Regions from separate parts of the Brevibacillus ruminantium genome, predicted to be linked through region 2. Evidence: riboswitches for the same ligand, from Rfam matches in the RefSeq annotation. Region 2 holds a riboswitch; each other region holds the start of a gene.

What was found. Region 2 has a riboswitch for cyclic di-AMP ahead of NDK47_RS04185 (hypothetical protein). Riboswitches for the same ligand answer to the same signal wherever they lie in the genome.
Region 1: it holds a riboswitch for cyclic di-AMP, as region 2 does, so the genes downstream of both, NDK47_RS21970 (C40 family peptidase) here and NDK47_RS04185 (hypothetical protein) in region 2, are expected to answer to the same signal.
Region 3: it holds a riboswitch for cyclic di-AMP, as region 2 does, so the genes downstream of both, NDK47_RS13470 (CAP domain-containing protein) here and NDK47_RS04185 (hypothetical protein) in region 2, are expected to answer to the same signal.

What each region holds. Positions count from the first base shown of each region.
Region 1 is NZ_CP098755.1:4,459,861-4,465,776, forward strand. It holds gene NDK47_RS21945 (sensor histidine kinase) at 1-161, opposite strand, end outside; gene liaF (cell wall-active antibiotics response protein LiaF) at 175-1,119, opposite strand; gene NDK47_RS21955 (class I SAM-dependent methyltransferase) at 1,156-1,710, opposite strand; gene NDK47_RS21960 (PspA/IM30 family protein) at 1,796-2,512, opposite strand; gene NDK47_RS21965 (LiaF transmembrane domain-containing protein) at 2,591-3,001, opposite strand; cyclic di-AMP (ydaO/yuaA leader) riboswitch at 3,387-3,529, shown strand; gene NDK47_RS21970 (C40 family peptidase) at 3,535-4,167, shown strand; gene NDK47_RS21975 (response regulator transcription factor) at 4,393-5,112, shown strand; gene NDK47_RS21980 (sensor histidine kinase) at 5,113-5,916, shown strand, end outside.
Region 2 is NZ_CP098755.1:818,821-824,736, forward strand. It holds gene NDK47_RS04180 (ATP-binding protein) at 1-224, opposite strand, end outside; cyclic di-AMP (ydaO/yuaA leader) riboswitch at 785-946, shown strand; gene NDK47_RS04185 (hypothetical protein) at 1,058-1,465, shown strand; gene NDK47_RS27785 (potassium-transporting ATPase subunit F) at 1,627-1,704, shown strand; gene kdpA (potassium-transporting ATPase subunit KdpA) at 1,737-3,419, shown strand; gene kdpB (potassium-transporting ATPase subunit KdpB) at 3,433-5,463, shown strand; gene kdpC (potassium-transporting ATPase subunit KdpC) at 5,496-5,916, shown strand, end outside.
Region 3 is NZ_CP098755.1:2,719,833-2,725,748, reverse strand. It holds gene NDK47_RS13480 (RidA family protein) at 1-342, opposite strand, end outside; gene NDK47_RS13475 (alanyl-tRNA editing protein) at 474-1,199, shown strand; cyclic di-AMP (ydaO/yuaA leader) riboswitch at 1,263-1,419, shown strand; gene NDK47_RS13470 (CAP domain-containing protein) at 1,427-2,236, shown strand; gene NDK47_RS13465 (DedA family protein) at 2,381-2,908, opposite strand; gene NDK47_RS13460 (hypothetical protein) at 3,011-3,157, opposite strand; gene NDK47_RS13455 (homoserine dehydrogenase) at 3,238-4,254, opposite strand; gene def (peptide deformylase) at 4,307-4,831, opposite strand; gene NDK47_RS13445 (aminotransferase class I/II-fold pyridoxal phosphate-dependent enzyme) at 4,997-5,916, shown strand, end outside.

The DNA of each region.
Region 1 (5,916 bases), 2.0 Mb from region 2:
TCGAGATAAGCGGAAAGCCAGCTCGTAACTGCCGGATTTCGCGCAACCAGGACATACAAGAGATAGCATGAAACAAAAGAGGCGGTAACCGCTCCTACAGCCAGCAGCAAGCCGTAGCGAACATACTGCCACTGGATACTGGCCAATCGCTGTCGTCGCATTTGTCAGTACCCCCTAGATGTACTTGACTTTAATATCGCCGACGAGCAGCGAAATCTGTACATTGATTTTCGGTGTTTCCTGTTCGTACTGTTCGGAGCGGATCATCACGCTGCGAGTGATGCCCCCCTGCCTGTGCCCGAATACCTCCAGATCCCCTACACTTACCTCTGCAGTTACGGCGACGGGCATGTCTACCGGGACGTAAATCGTGACGTCCCCCACCCAACCGTCGACAACAAGAAACGCTTCATCTACCATCAGCATAGCCCGGGACAAATCGATCACAACTCCGCCAATCCCATGCCAAATATGCATCTGACTTAGTTCAAAGCGGCCGGAGGTCAAATGAAAATCTCCAATTAACGAGCTTTTGGACTCTTTTGGCGACAGGATGCTGCCTCCGCCATAGGACGAAGCACGATCCTTGGAACGGAATGAACCAAACGAGGGGCGGTAGCCGTTTTTCTTTCGCCAATGTCGATTACGGTTATCTCCGTATGGGCGGTGTTCAGGCTCTGGTTCTGGTTCTGGCTCCGCATCCCTCTGCTCCAAACGATCTGGCTCTTCGTAGCGCATGCCGAAGTCTGATGCCGGCGGATCGCCCTTCCACTCCGGTGGCTCCTCCTCCAAACCCGGCCTTTCTCCTTTTCCGGAGCGTCCGCGAATCAGACGGAAGCCAAAGTAGATGAACAGTAGCGGGATGATGATATTGAACAAATCATCCGGCCCGATCCCGAGCCACATGTCCAGCGCGATAATGATCCCGAGCGCTGCCAGGATGCCTCCGCGAAGCTTCTTTTGATTCCCCCACATCCGTACGCCAAAATAAACAAGCGCCATCGGCCACAAATCAAACAGGCCAAATGAGATAATATGCAAGCTGTCAAGAAAAAGGCCAACCCCTGTCAAAATGATCAGGACACCGGCCGTCATTTTGTGCAAGCGGGACAATTTCACGAAGATCTCCTCTCTTACGCCCCATGCCGGCTTCCTCTACTGTCCTTGACGGCATGTATAGATAAACGCAGGCGGTATATTCAACGGCGTAAATGTGATCTCTACCCGCTGGAACCGCTCCTGCAGCTCAGCTTTCAATTGAAGGGAGTATTGAAACGTAATAAACAATCCCCCTGGAGCCAGGGCAGATTGTACTTCATTCAAGATACCTGCGCGCAATTCAGCCGGAAAATTGGCAAACGGTAGACCAGAGATAATCACATCCGCCTTTTCAATTCCTGCATTTCGCCGATACTCATTTAGCTGCAAAGCTTCATCCCAAATGGTCAGGTTGTCAAACCGATTGACCAGCATGTCACGAAACTGCGGGTCCCGTTCAACCAGAACATACGTCGCATCGTCTCGTTTCAGTTCCAAAATTTCCTTTGTAAAAGCGCCTGTACCAGGCCCTAACTCTATAATAACATCCGTTTTATTCCATTCCACATTGCGAAGCATCTGTCTGCATAAGAAGCGGGAGCTGGGGATAATGCTGCCGACGCGTCCCGGTTCTGACAAAAAGCGTCGTAAAAAGACCATAAAGTCTGCCAAGGAAAACCTCCTAGGAAAAGCAGCCTGTCAAACAGGCTGCCTGGTTGCCACTTTTATTCTACGTGAAAGGTCCGACTTCCTGTCTTTACTCTTGTACTTTTGTTGGCTGTTCATCCTTTTTTGCTGGGCGTTCATCTTTTTTTGCTTGCAGAGATGCTTTGATCTGTGCCAATTCTTCGTCCAGATCCTTGTTTTCAAGGGACTCGAGAGATTGCTCCAAGCCTGCCTGGGTCTGGCGCCATTGACCGCTCAAATTGGCTTCAGCCTCCATCCGCAGCACTTTTTCCTCCATGCGGTGGAAACCTTTCCCGGCCGATTGATTCCCGATTCCGACGATAGCCTGGTTGACTTGCTTTTGTGTTTTGGCTACCTGTGCACGGGCCATGAGCGTGAATCTCTTCGCTCTCATTTTATAGAATTCTTCTTTCAGCTCCGTCAGCTTCTCGCGCATTTGCTGCGCAGCTTCCGATGCTGTCAAATACAGAGCTTCATACTCTTGGGCACGCTGTTCATACTGTTTTTTGTCCGCCAGGGCCCGGCGAGCCAGGAAATCTTCACCTTCGGCCAAAGCCAGCTTCACCTGACGATCACGCTTCTCAGCAAGCGTCACGGCCTCTTCCCATTGTTGGCGGAATTTTTTCTCCAAAGCTACCTGACGGGCTACAGATACCTCTACCTGCCCGATCTCTACTTCCATGTCTCGCATATATTGATTGAGCATCACTACCGGATCTTCCATCGAATCGATAACGTCATTTACAGATGCCACCGTCAAGTCACGCAGTCGTTTAAAAATACCCATTTTTTAGTCCTCCTTCATCATATCACAAGAATTTTAATTGTCATGTACACCCTGTGGGCCTTTGCTTCCTATTTCGAATCAAAACGTTTCTTTCTTGGTTACTCGGTGCTCCCAGTTATCCAAAGCATCTTCTTTTAATACACGTTCTGCCCATTGTTTCTCCCAGACTGTCGGCATGTGGTCGTCCGACCTGTCATGTCGGCGGATGAGGCGATAACCCAGGTAAATGACCCCGACAGCGATGATGACATTGAACAGCAGGTGCAGCTTGCCGATCAGCATTAACAGCCCGAACAGGAAAACCAGTAACCCCCAGAAGCGGGAACCGGAACCGCTCATTAGCTTGCGGGCTCCATATAACATGATCAGCCCGGGGATGAGTATTCCGAGGAAGCGACCGCTGTGAATCCCCAGAAGATCCAGAAAGACAAATCCTCCAGTCAGCAGCAATGCCAGTCCAAGGAGCACTTTGCCAGACCGCTCGTTCATGAATTGCTTCCCTCCAATCGTCTTATGTGGTGGTGTGAACCTTATGTCCTCATTGTAGACGGGGCAGAGATTTGCGATAACGGGCGAGCGGTTGGTTTTTGTCTCCGTCCCTGGACGGATTAAATGTCCTTCCCAGACCGGACAAGCACCTATCCGCACTCGGAAAGCTTCTTTATCTAAGGTCTGGAATTGGCCCTGGGCTATATGTAGAGACGGCTTTGGGCTATATTCTAGAGATGGTTTTGGGCGAATTTTGTCTGACGAGTGGACCAGTCACTTCGTTACAGCGTATGACAAAATAATATGTCAAAATTGTGAACAATCTGCGCAAAAAAAGGAAAAACAGGCCAAGTGTTGAATTCTGTGGAGGTGCGTGTAAAAAAACATCGAAAAATAGCCGAATTCCTTTTTATGGAAACGGGGGACCCACTATCTTTTGGGGTGAATGACTGCAACGTTCTGGCAGTCTAGGGAAATCCTTTCGACCGAACCCATCAGCTAACCTCGTAGGCTCAGGAGAGGAGCAGTTTGTTTTGCGCAAGACGGTAGTAGCTTTCATGATTGCCGGATTGCTTGCAATGGGTACCGTCCCGGCACATGCTCAGGAGGGAACCCCCCTGATGAATGTTGTCAACGACCTTTACGGTGTCCCTTACAAGTCTTCCGGAACCACGAAAAAAGGTTTTGACTGCTCCGGCTTTACACGCTATGTATTTGACGCGCTGGGTATAGATTTGCCACACAGCTCTGCTTCTCAATTTACGGTAGGCCAGCCAGTGAATCGAAAAGATCTGCAGCCAGGCGACCTCGTCTTTTTCAAGACGAACGGCAGAAGCATCTCCCATGTCGGCATCTATATCGGCAATGACACGTTTGTACACTCGGAGTCAGGCAGAGGTGTCGTCAACACCAAGTTGAGCGATCCTTACTACTGGAGCAAGCGTTATGTGGGTGCCAAGCGAATTGCCGCCCCAATCCTCCAGGCAGATGAGTCCACTACTCCGCCAGCGAAAAAAGCGGTACAAGCAGCGTCTACGCCAGAAGCCCAACCAGAGCAACAAGAAGTAGCACCAGCCCCGCAGCCACAACCAACAGAGGCGCCCGCGCCTACAGACGCTGCGGCAGCCCCCGAGCAGCATGGGGCTCAGCCAGAAAAGGCAGAATAAGCAGAAGTATGGAAGCCAGGGACGTGAGGTCTCTGGCTTTTTCTGACGAAACTTAGTACCAGGTGTCAAGAGGAAGTGACAGCCGCTATTCGCTAACCCCCTCTCTTTTTCCTGCTTTCAAGTCGTGGTAACATTTGGATTCTATGCACGCTGTCAGGCAAACCATGTTATGATTAGAGGAGAATCGAATCATACTGGAGATCTGAGGTAACTGGGGGAATTCCTGTGAAAGACCATATTTTGCTTGTCGACGACAATCTGGAGATTATCGAGCTTCTTGAAGATATTTTGGTCAGCGAAGGCTATGAGGTGACCGCCTCAGAAAGTGGCGAGCATGCTCTCAATCTGTTGAAGCAAGGCTTGAAGCCCAATCTGATCTTGCTGGATATCATGATGCCCAATATGAGCGGCTACGAGCTGTGCTCTCAGATACGCCGTGAATCCGACTTGCCCATCCTGTTCCTCAGTGCCAAAGGCAAAGCAGTCGACAAAGTGGTCGGCTTTGAGATCGGTGCCGACGATTACATTACCAAGCCGTTTGACACCGAAGAACTGCTGGCGCGGATTCGCGCCCATTTGAGACGATATGAGCGCATTCGCAAGCACACGGAGGAACATTCCGACAAAGAGAGCGCCAACTCCGCGATCACCGTTTTGCGGTTCAAGGGGCTGGAGATCCACAAGGAGACGTACTCCGTCTTTGTTAATGAAGAAAAAGTAGATCTGTCTACCAAAGAGTTTCAATTGCTCACTTTTTTGGCGGAGAATGCCGGCATTGTATTCACCCGAGAGCAAATCTATGACCGCGTCTGGGGCTACGGCTACGGTTCGCTGAATACAGTAACGGTACACATCAAGAATCTGCGCGAAAAGCTGGAGATTGAACGGCAGTATATCAAAACGCAATGGGGGACGGGCTACGTTTTTATCGGGGAGAAGGTGTAAATGAGCATTCGCAACAAGCTGTTCCTCTCGTTTTTCGCATTGATTGCGATGAACATCTTCCTATTCAAGTTCGTCTTTGAGGATATCATCGTCGTTCAGTTGAAAACAGACCGTCACAATCAATACCGCTACGAAAAGGAAACGGCTGAGAAGGTGCGCTTCAATCTGGTGCTCAGCTCCAGTATCTTAAAAGATCCCATGGACAGAAGCGAGTTGGAAAAGCAGCTGCCCGAGGACCTGATGTACAAAATGGTCATCAAGGATGCCAACGGACACTCCATCTACAGCAAGACCTCACAGGCTTATAACCTGAAAAGTCGCACACCCAACAAGGAAAACAGCGACTTTAAAACAGTGGCTGAGTACCACTTCCAGCATGAACCGCCCAGAAAAGGGGAAACCATCATCTACTTCTATACAGATGACTCCGACATTATGGCGACCAAAGGCGTCAGCATGATGCTCTGGTATATTTACGGAAGCATCGCCCTTGTCGGTCTGGTGCTGCTGGCCTTTTTTGTACGCTGGATTCTTCGGCCGGTCAATGAGCTGTCACGCGTCACCCAGGAGATTCGCGAGGGGAAACGCCTTGTTGCCTTCTCGTATCACTCCGAAGATGAGTTTGGCAGGCTGTTCCGCTACTTTTCGGACATGGTCGACCAGCTTCGCTTCTCCGAGGAGCGTCAATCTGAGGTGATTTCCGCGATCGCTCACGACTTTCGCACGCCGCTGACGACGATTAAAGGCTACGCCTCGTATATCGCGTCGGGACGGGTGAGCGAGCTGGAGCGCATCCAAAAACAG
Region 2 (5,916 bases):
AAGAAGAAATCAAAGGCTAAGACACCCAGGATCGCCGCGTAGAAAGCAGGACGCAGTCCCCCGAAGACGGCATTGAAAAGAACCGGGAGTAAATAGATAAGAGCAATATTGACCAAGTCAAAAGCAAGACCAAACGGTTTTAATACCATGGTCATGAGAGCGATCAGCAAAGTCGTGCTTACGTACGATCGCAACGAAATCCATACCGCATTCCATTTATGCATAGCAAAACACATCCTGCTCTTTTTTGTGTCTCTCCTCTCTAGGTTACTGTAAAAAAAGAGTAAAATAAACCGGTACTGGGCGTAAAAATTTCGTAAAAATGATTGAAAAACCTCAAAATAATGAGTAAATACGAGAAAAATGAAGATCTTCTGCCAGGGTCATGAATTCCCAAACATAAAGCACTCTTTTTAAGCGGATATACAATATGCTTCACTTTACAGTTTTTTTGTCTCGGAGTAACATACGTCCATGAATTGAATTGTTTTTCATTTACAGTTGCTTAATTGTGACTCAGGAACAAGAGGGAACCAACTACGGATCAGTGCTTGTGTGAGAGCAAGTCAACCGGATCCGTAAGGGATGAATTCCCCCGCTTATACGAAGCTTAAGCAGGGGCAGGGCGACTCTCACCGCCCGAATCCATAAGCAAAACTCGTAAATGCGGAAGCAGCTCTTTTCAAAAGTGTGGCCCTTGTAGAGAGAGGATGATGAAGCTTGTGATCGTAAGTTTCGACCACAGTGCTTATGCCTCTGTGGTGTTTCGTGAACATGATAATCATCGTTTCAATCGCTGAATTCTTCAATTAACACGAAGGAGCGGGGGAACCAATCGAAGCCGGTCTTGTCGGCTTCATGGGGTGAATCGCCGGTAAATCCGGCGTAGGGCGACTCTTACGCCCGAATCCGACAGCTAACCTCGTAAGCGTCTTTAAGAGAGGCAACAATTGTCGTGATTAGACACGGTGTTTTTTCGTGCCTAAGAAGCTGACGAAGAGTTCCTCTTCCGAAAGCTTCTTTTTTGTTGCCTGTACCAGGATGGAGGAGATTGGCTATGGAAGCTCAAGATGAGTTTGTACTCGTCTCTGCGCCCAACAAAACCGGGGAGCAGTTTATTAAAGCGTTGCGAATCAAAGGAATAACTTATGCAGCGATTACCAATAATGAAACAGAGAAGTCGAGATTGACACATTTGGGCGTCAAGCACATCTTAATGGTCGATACTGTAGACCGGGAAACCTGGCTCATTCCAGAGTTACCGGTAGGGAAGGTGTACTTGTTTGAGTCAAGTTTGCCCTTGATTTGCCGATACATTCAGATCTGCCGATCCTGGACAGGCAAGCCGATCTATATCATCACCGGCAGCAACAATGCAAGACTCATCTACAAAGGACTTGGCGCTAGCTATGTCATTTACACCCGCAGCGATGATGTTTCGTTTCTGCTTGATAACGAAAGCTGAATCCATATCAGGCAAACGTACCGGGTACATGCTTGAAGGGAGGGATGATCATTCATGATGGATATCGCAATGATTTTAACACTAGGTGGCGTATATGGATTGTTTTGCTTATTTTTAGCTTGGTGCGGACGAGTTGCAGGTGAATCGGGGGGAGAACGCTCATGATAATAGTTGCTGTTTTTACGGTTTTGATTTTTTTATATCTCGTTTTTGCTTTGGTGAATCCCGAAAAATTTTAATATGATCTGTATATGTTTGAGGAGGGCATGAAATGGCCATTTTGCAACTGGTAGCGGTCATTGTGATTTTAGTTTTTTTGGTCAAACCTTTGGGGGCATACATCTTTCATGTATTTTCCAATGAACCCAACCGGACCGACAAAATATTCGGACCGATTGAAAGGTTGATCTACGGACTGACCGGTTTGAAAAACCGCGCTGAAATGAGCTGGAAACGATACACGCTCAGCTTGATATTGACCAACGTTATTTTGGTGGCGGTCAGTTATTTGATTTTACGCATCCAGAAATGGCTGCCGATCAACCCGAACGGCATCGATAACATGGAGTCAACGCTTTCTTTCAATACGGTCATCAGCTTCATGACGAATACGAACTTGCAGCACTATAGCGGCGAAACGGGTCTGTCCTATTTTTCGCAAATGGCTGTTATTATGATGATGATGTTTACATCAGCGGCATCCGGCATCGTCGTAGCGATCGCGTTCATTCGCGGTTTGACAAGCAAAGGGAAAACGCTCGGCAACTTCTTCACCGATTTTGTCAAAGCGCACACCCGTTTGCTTATCCCGATGGCGATCATCGTGACATTGGCACTAGTTGCGTTGAAAGTGCCGCAAACGCTTAGTCCGACCGTTCAAGCGACTACGCTTGAAGGCGGGACGCAGCAAATCGCGATCGGTCCGGTAGCTTCCCTCGTATCGATCAAGCACTTGGGAACGAACGGGGGGGGATTTATGGGCGTCAATTCATCGCACCCGTTTGAGAATCCGAATCCGCTAACCAATGTTATCGAGATGTTGTCCATGTGGTGCATTCCGGCCGCGCTGACGTATACGTTCGGCAGATTCGCGCGAAATCAAAAACAGGGCTGGGTGATCTTCAGCGCGATGCTCATCTTGTTTGTCTCCTTCCTGTCCATCGTTTATACATCGGAACTGCGAGGGAACCCAGCGCTGAATGCGCTCGGAATCGACGCTTCGCAAGGCAACATGGAGGGCAAGGAAGTTCGGTTCGGTATAGCGCAGTCGGCTTTGTTTACAACGGTTACGACTGCGGCTACAACAGGTTCGGTCAATAACATGCACGATACGTTGACGCCGCTGGGCGGTCTCGTCCCGCTGGCGCAAATGATGCTGAACTGTGTGTTTGGTGGCGACGGCGTCGGTTTGGTCAACATGCTTATGTACGCAATATTGGGTGTCTTCCTTTGCGGATTGATGGTCGGCCGCACGCCGGAATTTATGGGGCGCAAAATTGAAGCTCGAGAAATGAAACTGGTTGCCATCGCGATTCTCGCTCACCCGCTTATTATTCTTGCGCCTACGGCCATTGCCTTTTTGACGGACTTGGGGAAAGGGGCCATCAGCAATCCCGGCTTCCACGGCATATCGCAGGTGCTTTATGAGTATACGTCTTCCGCCGCGAACAACGGTTCCGGCTTCGAAGGTTTGGCTGACAACACAACGTTCTGGAACGTTTCTACGGGACTTGTCATGCTGTTCGGACGGTACGTTTCCATTGTGGCATTGCTCGGCGTAGCCGGTTCTCTGGCGGCGAAACAATGGGTTCCGGAAACGATCGGAACGTTCCGCACGGACACCAAATTGTTTACGGGTATTCTCGTCGGTATCGTACTGATTATCGGAGCTTTGACCTTTTTGCCCGCCCTTGTTCTCGGTCCGATCGCAGAACATTTGACGCTCCTGAAATAGAAGAGGTGAGATCATGAATACGAAACGAAGAAGCATGTTGTCCGGAGAGATTGTCAAAAAGGCGATCTTGGACAGCTTTATCAAATTAAATCCGGTTGTCATGATGAAAAATCCGGTCATGTTTGTCGTCGAAGCAGGAACGTTCGTCGTGTTGTTAATGACGTTGTTTCCGGGCTACTTCGGTACCGAAGGACGAGTTGGATTTAATCTGGCGGTTTTTCTAATTTTGCTATTTACCGTGCTGTTCGCCAACTTCGCCGAGGCATTGGCTGAGGGCAGAGGAAAAGCGCAGGCCGACACTCTCAAGAAGACGAAAAAAGAAATCATGGCCAATAAAGTGACCGGCAACAGCGTGAAGGTGGTTCCGTCCACGGAACTGCGCAAAGGCGATGTTGTAATTGTCTCGCAAGGGGAGATGATTCCGGGTGACGGGGAGGTCATTGATGGGCTCGCTTCCGTGGACGAGTCAGCCATTACCGGCGAATCCGCTCCTGTCATCAAAGAAGCAGGCGGCGATTTCAGTTCGGTAACCGGCGGCACGCGGGTCGTTAGCGACCGGATAACCGTACGGATTACAAGCGACCCTGGCGAATCGTTCATCGATCGGATGATCGCATTAGTCGAAGGCGCAAAGAGACAAAAAACGCCAAACGAAATCGCGCTGAATACCCTGCTTGTCAGCCTGACCCTGATTTTCCTGATCGTTGTGGTGACATTGGCGCCGATGGCCGATTATCTTGGAATCAAATTGGAGATTCCCGTTCTGATTTCGCTGCTGGTATGTCTCATTCCAACAACGATCGGCGGTTTATTATCCGCAATCGGTATTGCCGGGATGGACCGAGTAACCCGTTTCAATGTACTGGCCATGTCAGGGAAAGCGGTGGAAGCGGCAGGCGACATCGATACGATGATTTTGGACAAAACAGGTACAATCACGTTTGGGAACCGGATGGCCAGCGAGTTCATCGCGGTTGGGGATACGACCGTAGAGACGGTAGCCGAATGGGCAGCCGTCAGTTCAGTGAAGGATGAAACACCCGAAGGCCGATCCGTACTCGAACTCATGAAAAAAGAAGGGTATACGTATCCAACGAATGCGGCTGAAGGTGCGGAATTCATAGAATTTAAAGCGGAAACTCGCATGAGCGGTATCGATTTGCCGAATGGACGAAAAGTTCGCAAAGGCGCGGTTGACGCAGTCAAGGCTTGGGTCAGTGCACAAGGAGGGGTTATTCCCACCGATTTGGAACAAAAAGGGAACGCGATCGCATCGGAGGGCGGAACGCCGCTCGCCGTTGCCGTCGACAATCGAATTTACGGACTCATTTATTTGAAGGATACGGTGAAGCCCGGCATGCGGGAGCGTTTCGATCAGTTGCGAAAGATGGGAATCAAAACGATCATGTGTACAGGAGACAACCCGTTGACAGCAGCGACAATCGCACGAGAGGCCGGGGTGGATGACTTTATCGCCGAGAGCAAGCCGGAAGACAAAATTGCCGTGATCAAGCGGGAACAGGCGGCCGGTAAGCTGGTAGCCATGACCGGAGATGGAACGAACGATGCCCCGGCACTCGCGCAGGCGGATGTAGGACTTGCGATGAACAGCGGCACGACGGCAGCCAAGGAAGCGGCCAACATGGTCGATCTTGACTCCGATCCGTCGAAGATCATTGAAGTCGTAGCGATCGGCAAGCAACTGCTAATGACGCGCGGCGCTCTGACCACCTTCAGCGTGGCGAACGACATCGCCAAATATTTTGCCATTATCCCGGCCATGTTCATGCAGGCGATTCCGGAAATGAACGTATTGAATGTAATGGGACTCGGATCACCAATGTCGGCCATTTTGTCGGCGCTTGTGTTTAATGCGATCATTATCCCGTTGCTTATTCCGTTGGCCATGAAGGGCGTTGCCTACAAACCGATGAGTTCCGCCCAATTGCTCAGCCGGAACCTGCTTATTTATGGATTGGGCGGTGTCATCGCGCCGTTCGTCGGGATTAAATTGATCGACATGGTCGTTCACTTATGGGTGTAGTTGAAACGGAATACAGAGAGGATTGAAATGGAATGAATCATTCAGAGCAGCATGTTCAGGGACTTTCCCGCGGATCTTACTTGTTTTCCATGATTCGGCTCAGTTTGTTGTTCATATTGCTATGCGGAATTGTGTATCCGCTCGTTTGCACCGGCATCGCGCAACTTTTGATGTCAGATCAGGCTAACGGCAGTTTGATCAAAAGCAGCAGCGGAGAAATCATCGGTTCCGAATTAATCGGGCAAAACTTTACCGATCCAAAATATTTTCAAGGCCGGGTCTCCAGCATTGAATACAAAGCGGAAGCCTCCGGTTCCAACAATTACGGGCCATCGAACCCGGACTTGCTGAAAAGGACGGAAGAATCCGTTGAAGCGTGGAAGGCAAACAATCCGGACGTTCCTGTTAGCCAATTGCCGATTGCCTTAATCACGAACTCCGGTTCAGGGCTGG
Region 3 (5,916 bases), 1.9 Mb from region 2:
TGCTCCGTTGATCACTTGCGGCTGCTCATAAAAATCATCTGCGCTGCTGACCAGTCCAAGCATTTTGACAATCCGCTCGACCCGGTCCAGACTCCCGATCTCTGCCTTGATCACACTAAGCAAGTGAAGAGCCGTAACCTGAGCAGCCTCGTAGCCCTGTTCGACAGAGAGATCTCGGCCGAGCCTGCCCGTATAAAGGGGTTGACCGTCCACAAAACACCCGGCACCTGAAGTAAAGATCAGATTTCCAGAGCGTACACAGGAAACATAATTGGCTAGAGGCGGTTGACTTGGCGGCAGGACAATATCCAACTCTTTGAGACGGTGTTCCACGGAAGACATGCAATCACTCTCCATTTGTCAGAAAATTTAGTATCTCGTCCTTATTCTTATACTATCATCTTACTGGCATGATATGATACAATTTTTTTGATATCAACAATTTTTTTTGAAGAATGATTGGAGAGCTGATGATGACTACGGAACAATATCTGAACGACAGCTATCTGACGATAGGCGAAGCCCAGATTCTTGAGATTGGGCAAAATCAGGTCATTTTGGATCAGACGATTTTTTACCCGACGGGCGGCGGACAAGAGCATGATCTTGGGGTCATGGTGCAAAACAACCGGGAGTATGAGGTCGTGAAGGTCAAAAGGGAGCAAGGCCGTATCGTTCACTATCTGTCGAGTACAGAAGGATTGCAAAAGGGTCCTGTCCATCTGCAAATTGATTGGGAAAGACGCTACGGACTGATGCGCCATCATTCACTGCTTCACGTATTGGCCGCTGTCGTACAACGCAAGTTCGGTGCACTCTGTACGGGAAACCAAATCTATCCCGATCGGGCGCGCATCGATTTCACCCAGCTCCGTGAGCTAAGCGAGGAAGAGACCGCCGAGATCGTAGCCGAGACGAATGAAGAAATCAACCGAAATCATCCCATCACAACCCGCTGGATTACACGTGAAGAAGCAGACCATGCCCCTTCTCTGATCAAAACTGTGGTCAATTTGCTCCCTCCCTCCGTGACCACTGTGAGACTGGTGGCAATCGGTGATATTGATGAGCAAGCTTGTGGCGGGACACATGTAAAGGAAACATCGGAAATCGGTCATTTTGCCATCACGAAAATAAAAAGCAAGGGGCAGGACAGCAGGCGGTTGGAGGTTGTCGCTATGCCGATCAGCGGCGGTTAAACCCCGACTTACCAGGATTTACAGGTTCACTTCTCTGGTCTTCCTTTGTTATCCTGATTAAGCCAAACAAACAAGCCGAAACTTCTCGCGGGAGAAGTGCGGGGGACTTTTTTCTGCAGAAAACCGTTTTTTCTGCATTGGGGTGAATCACGTAAAGTGAAGGGTTGTATCCTCAACCCAAACCCGACAACTAACCTCGTAGGCAAAAAAAAGGAGACGATGAGAACATGAAACCATTTGGCAAGTCGATCATCGCAATTGCTTTGGGATTGGCCGTTACTTCTATTTCTACTTCTGCTTTTGCTGCCACATGCCCGTTAAAATCCGGAGCGAATTCAGGCTCAGGCCAGTGGCTCTCAAATGTATTGAATTCCCAATCTTTCAAACAGTTTCAACAGTCTAACCCATGTCCGACGAATCAAGGATTGTCATTCAATCAAGTGTTGCCAATCAGCAAAGCAATGCCGAACAATCAGGCTACGCCTTGGAATTGCAATTATGCGGTTCCCAATTTCCAATGGATTATGAATCCTCAACAAATGCAACAACCGGTTCAAAATCAGGTACAGCAACCTGTTGAACAACCAGTTCAACAGCCAGTTCAACAGCCGGTTCAACAACAACCAGCACAACAGCAAGCACCAAAAGCGAGCCAACCTGCTCAAGCATCTTCCCAATTTGCTCGTCAGGTAGCAGATTTGGTTAACCAGGAGCGTGCAAAAGCTGGTCTGTCTCCGCTTACCTATGATGCTTCCCTGGAAAAGGTAGCATCGGCAAAAGCGGCTGACATGGATGAAAACCACTATTTTGACCACAACAGCCCGACCTATGGTTCTCCATTCGACATGATGAGCAAATTTGGTGTGAACTTCATGGCTGCAGGTGAAAACATCGCGATGGGCCAACGCAGCCCGGAAGAAGTCATGCAGCAATGGATGAACAGTGACGGTCACCGCAAAAACATTTTGAATCCGAATTTCACGAAAATCGGTGTAGGATATCAAAATGGATACTGGGTACAAGAATTCACTGGATGATCAATGAATCGAAGTAAAAAAACCGAGTTGCTCTTGGGAGTGACTCGGTTTTTCCTTTTTTCTTATCAACCCCTGCCCCGTTCCTTTAACTCCTTCAACCGCTTCATCATCCTTTCGGAAGGTTTGTTTCTTCTGAGAAAACGTTTATCCTCGGAAAAACTGATGTAACAGCGAATGGTATTTCATCCATGCAAACTCTATATATTTTCCAAATACAACAAAAACAGTGACCCAGAGAATCGAACCCGCTGTGTTATAGAGGGAGAAGGTCAAAAAAGACATACGGTTTACTCCAGCCAAATAAGAGGCGAGGACACGAATTCCTGCGAGAAATTTGGCAAACAGAACAATTGCGATTTGATATTTCTGAAATTTATGCTCTGCCTTCTCCAGTTTTTCAGGCGTTAATCGCACAAACCTTCCGTAGTCGAGCAGTAATTTTCGTCCAAACACGCGTCCCAGTAGATAGGCAAGCGAGCAACCAGCGATATTGCCAAGCGTGGCAAAGAGAAGCAGAGGAAGCAAAGAAAGCTCGCCTGTCACCCAAGCGATGCCTGAGACGATCAGAATGGTTTCCCCCGGAAAAGGGATACCGATCATTTCTAACAGCAAAATGAACGCAATCCCGATATATCCATAATGTTGGATCCAGTAATGTATATCCATATGCATGGGAAGTGACCATCCTTTTTTGGGAAGTCCTGTTGAACGCTGAAAAAGCCGGAAAACAACTTGATTCCGGCTTCCTTCAGTCTGCGATGTCTGAGAACCTCGTCAGCTCTCATAAGAACAGGTATCGCATGCCTGTTCTTCTTCCAGAAGAGGTACCTTCTTCTCGTGCATCTTTTGTTTGGTCGGGTATGCTCCCACTTGCTGCATTTCGACATTGACATCCTTGTCATTGTTTTGTTGCTTTTCCATGGGTAGCCTCCTCACGAGTACGACCTATGAATAGTATTCACTCGACACCCGAAGGTATACGCCCCTTCATCATGATTGAGTTACCTGGTTTGTTGCAACACATGCTCAAAATCCTTTAGAGCGGCAGATGCTGCAGCCACTGGGTCTGATTTGCCTCCGACGACCAACAACTCCCCCATCGTATCCGTTTCCACACGAACGGCTTTGGTTGTACCCAAGACCCGTGCAAAAGGATGGTCTGACTCCAGCAGCCGAAGTTCAACCGCCGCTTTAAGCACTTCACCCTCCTTTCGCAAGCTGCCCACCAGCTTGGGAACGAGGGATTCGGCTTTCCACTTCGCGATTTGCTCCTGAGTGATGGTCATGATCCCTTCACGTTTTACATCCGAAAGGCCAAGCTTGGCTTCAAAGGCCGCATTGGCGATGATCGTTAGCTTGCTCGCCGTGTCCCACCCTTCCAAATCAAACCGGGGATCGGGTTCGGCAATCCCCATCTGCTGTGCACGGGCAATTGCTGTTTCCATCGTGTTGCCTTCCTCCATCATTGCTCCCAGCACATAATTGGCGGTCCCTGTAAAAATCCCCTCCATGTAAGTGACGTCAGAGCCTGCCAAATTGTATTGAAGCAAGTCTACGGTTGGAAGTGCCGCGGCTGTCGCTCCGCTTACTTTCAAAAAGACTCCGTGTTCGCGAGCAAGTGCTGACAAAGTGGAATAATCTACTACCAACGCCCCTTTGGAAACCGCAATCACATGTCTTTTGGCGGCCAAAGCCGTCTTCATATAAGAGAGAGCAGCGCCACCTGTTTCCAGATCAGACGGACCTGTTTCGATCAGTACGTCATAAGTGCTGCCCTTCAGAAAATCAATTCCCGTGAATGTCATGTCCCCCATGCAATTCTCTTCCGAAAAAGCTTGGAGCAGCTCGGATGATACGCCCTCTGGATCGTAACATCCGGCTTTTGAGCGCATAACCGCCACAAGTCTCACGTCTGCATCGTATCGCTGGCGGTACCTTTCCTTTCGTTCTGTCAGTAATCGGGCGACCTGTTTCCCCACTGTTCCGAATCCAGAAATCACGAGATCCCATCTTTTCACAGTCTGTTCCCCTCCAGTTGCTGTTTATCTATGTCATTTTCTGCTGAACGGATTATCTCCTCACAGGGATCCGATGGGCAAGAATCGGATTCGCATCAGCAGCTCTAAGTTTTTTGCCGTTGCGATCATGATACAATTCTTCCACGTAGTCAATGTAGAGTATGCCGTGCAAATGATCAATTTCATGCTGCATGCAGCGGGCCAAAAAGCCTTCCGCTTCCAGTATCTGCTCGTTTCCCGTACGATCAAGCGTCCGTACTTTTACATACGTCGCCCGTTTTACCAGGCCGACCACCCCAGGTATGGACAGACATCCTTCCGTACCCATCTCTTCCCCTCTGCGCTCGACGATGACCGGATTGATCAGCTCGATCAAACCGGTACCACAATCCATGACTACAAGCTGCTTGGGTATTCCAATTTGAATGGCGGAAAGACCTGCCCTGCCTTTGGCGGCATAGATCGTTTCTGCCATGTCATTCAGCACTTTATAGACATTTTGAGTGATAGTCTTGATGGGCTTCGATTTTTCCCGAAGAATCGGGTCTCCCAGTTGCACAATGATCCGTTCTGCCATCTTTTATTCCTCCCCTGATCAGCTTCGTTGTGATTTCAACGTAACAAAGCCTTTTACATTCGTCAAACAGCTTTTGTGAACCCCTGTTTTTTCATCGACAAATCCACTTATATGCGCTATCGTAAATGGTAAACATGAACTTGATGGAGATAGAGGGAGGAAACCATGCATCCACTTGCATCGCAGTTGAACGAAACCATCCAACGCGAAAACCCGCATTTCTACGACATGATCTCTGATTTGGGAAAATTGATGTATTTCCCGAAAGAAGGTATCCTCAGCCAATCAGCTGAAGCGAAAGCGAAAGCAAACAAGTTTAATGCGACCATCGGCATCGCCATGGAAAACGGGCAGCCTATGCATTTGAAGGTCATTCAAGACAACTTGTCCGCTTATGCGCCCAAAGATTTGTACGAATACGCACCGCCTGCAGGTAAACCGGAGCTTCGCGCAGCCTGGCGAAAAAAAATGCTGGAGGAACACCCGTCCTTGGAGGATAAATCTTTCAGCAACCCGATTGTCACCAATGCCCTGACTCACGGGCTCAGCATTGTTTCCGATCTGTTCGCAGAACCTGGCGACGCCGTCATTATCCCGGATAAAAACTGGGAAAACTACGAGCTGACTTTCTCCGTTCGCCGTGGAGCGGAAATGGTATACTACCCGCTGTACAACGAAAATATGAAGTTTAATGCGGATGGCTTGCGCGAGGCGATTTTGGCGCAAAAAGAAAAAGGCAAAGCGATCGTCGTGCTCAACTTCCCCAACAACCCGACGGGCTACACGCCTGGTGCAGAAGAAGCACAGCGTATTATTGAAGCGCTGACTGCTGGTGCCGAAGCCGGTATCAATATCGTTGCGGTAACCGATGACGCTTATTTTAGCTTGTTCTTCGAAGATTCCCTCAAAGAATCCCTGTTCGGGGCACTTTGTAACCTACATCCGCGCATTCTGCCGGTAAAAGTGGATGGCGCGACCAAAGAAGAGTATGTATGGGGATTCCGGGTTGGATTCATCACCTATGGCGGCTCGAGTGATGCACTGCTTTCAGCGCTGGAACAAAAAACGCTCGGAATTATTCGCTC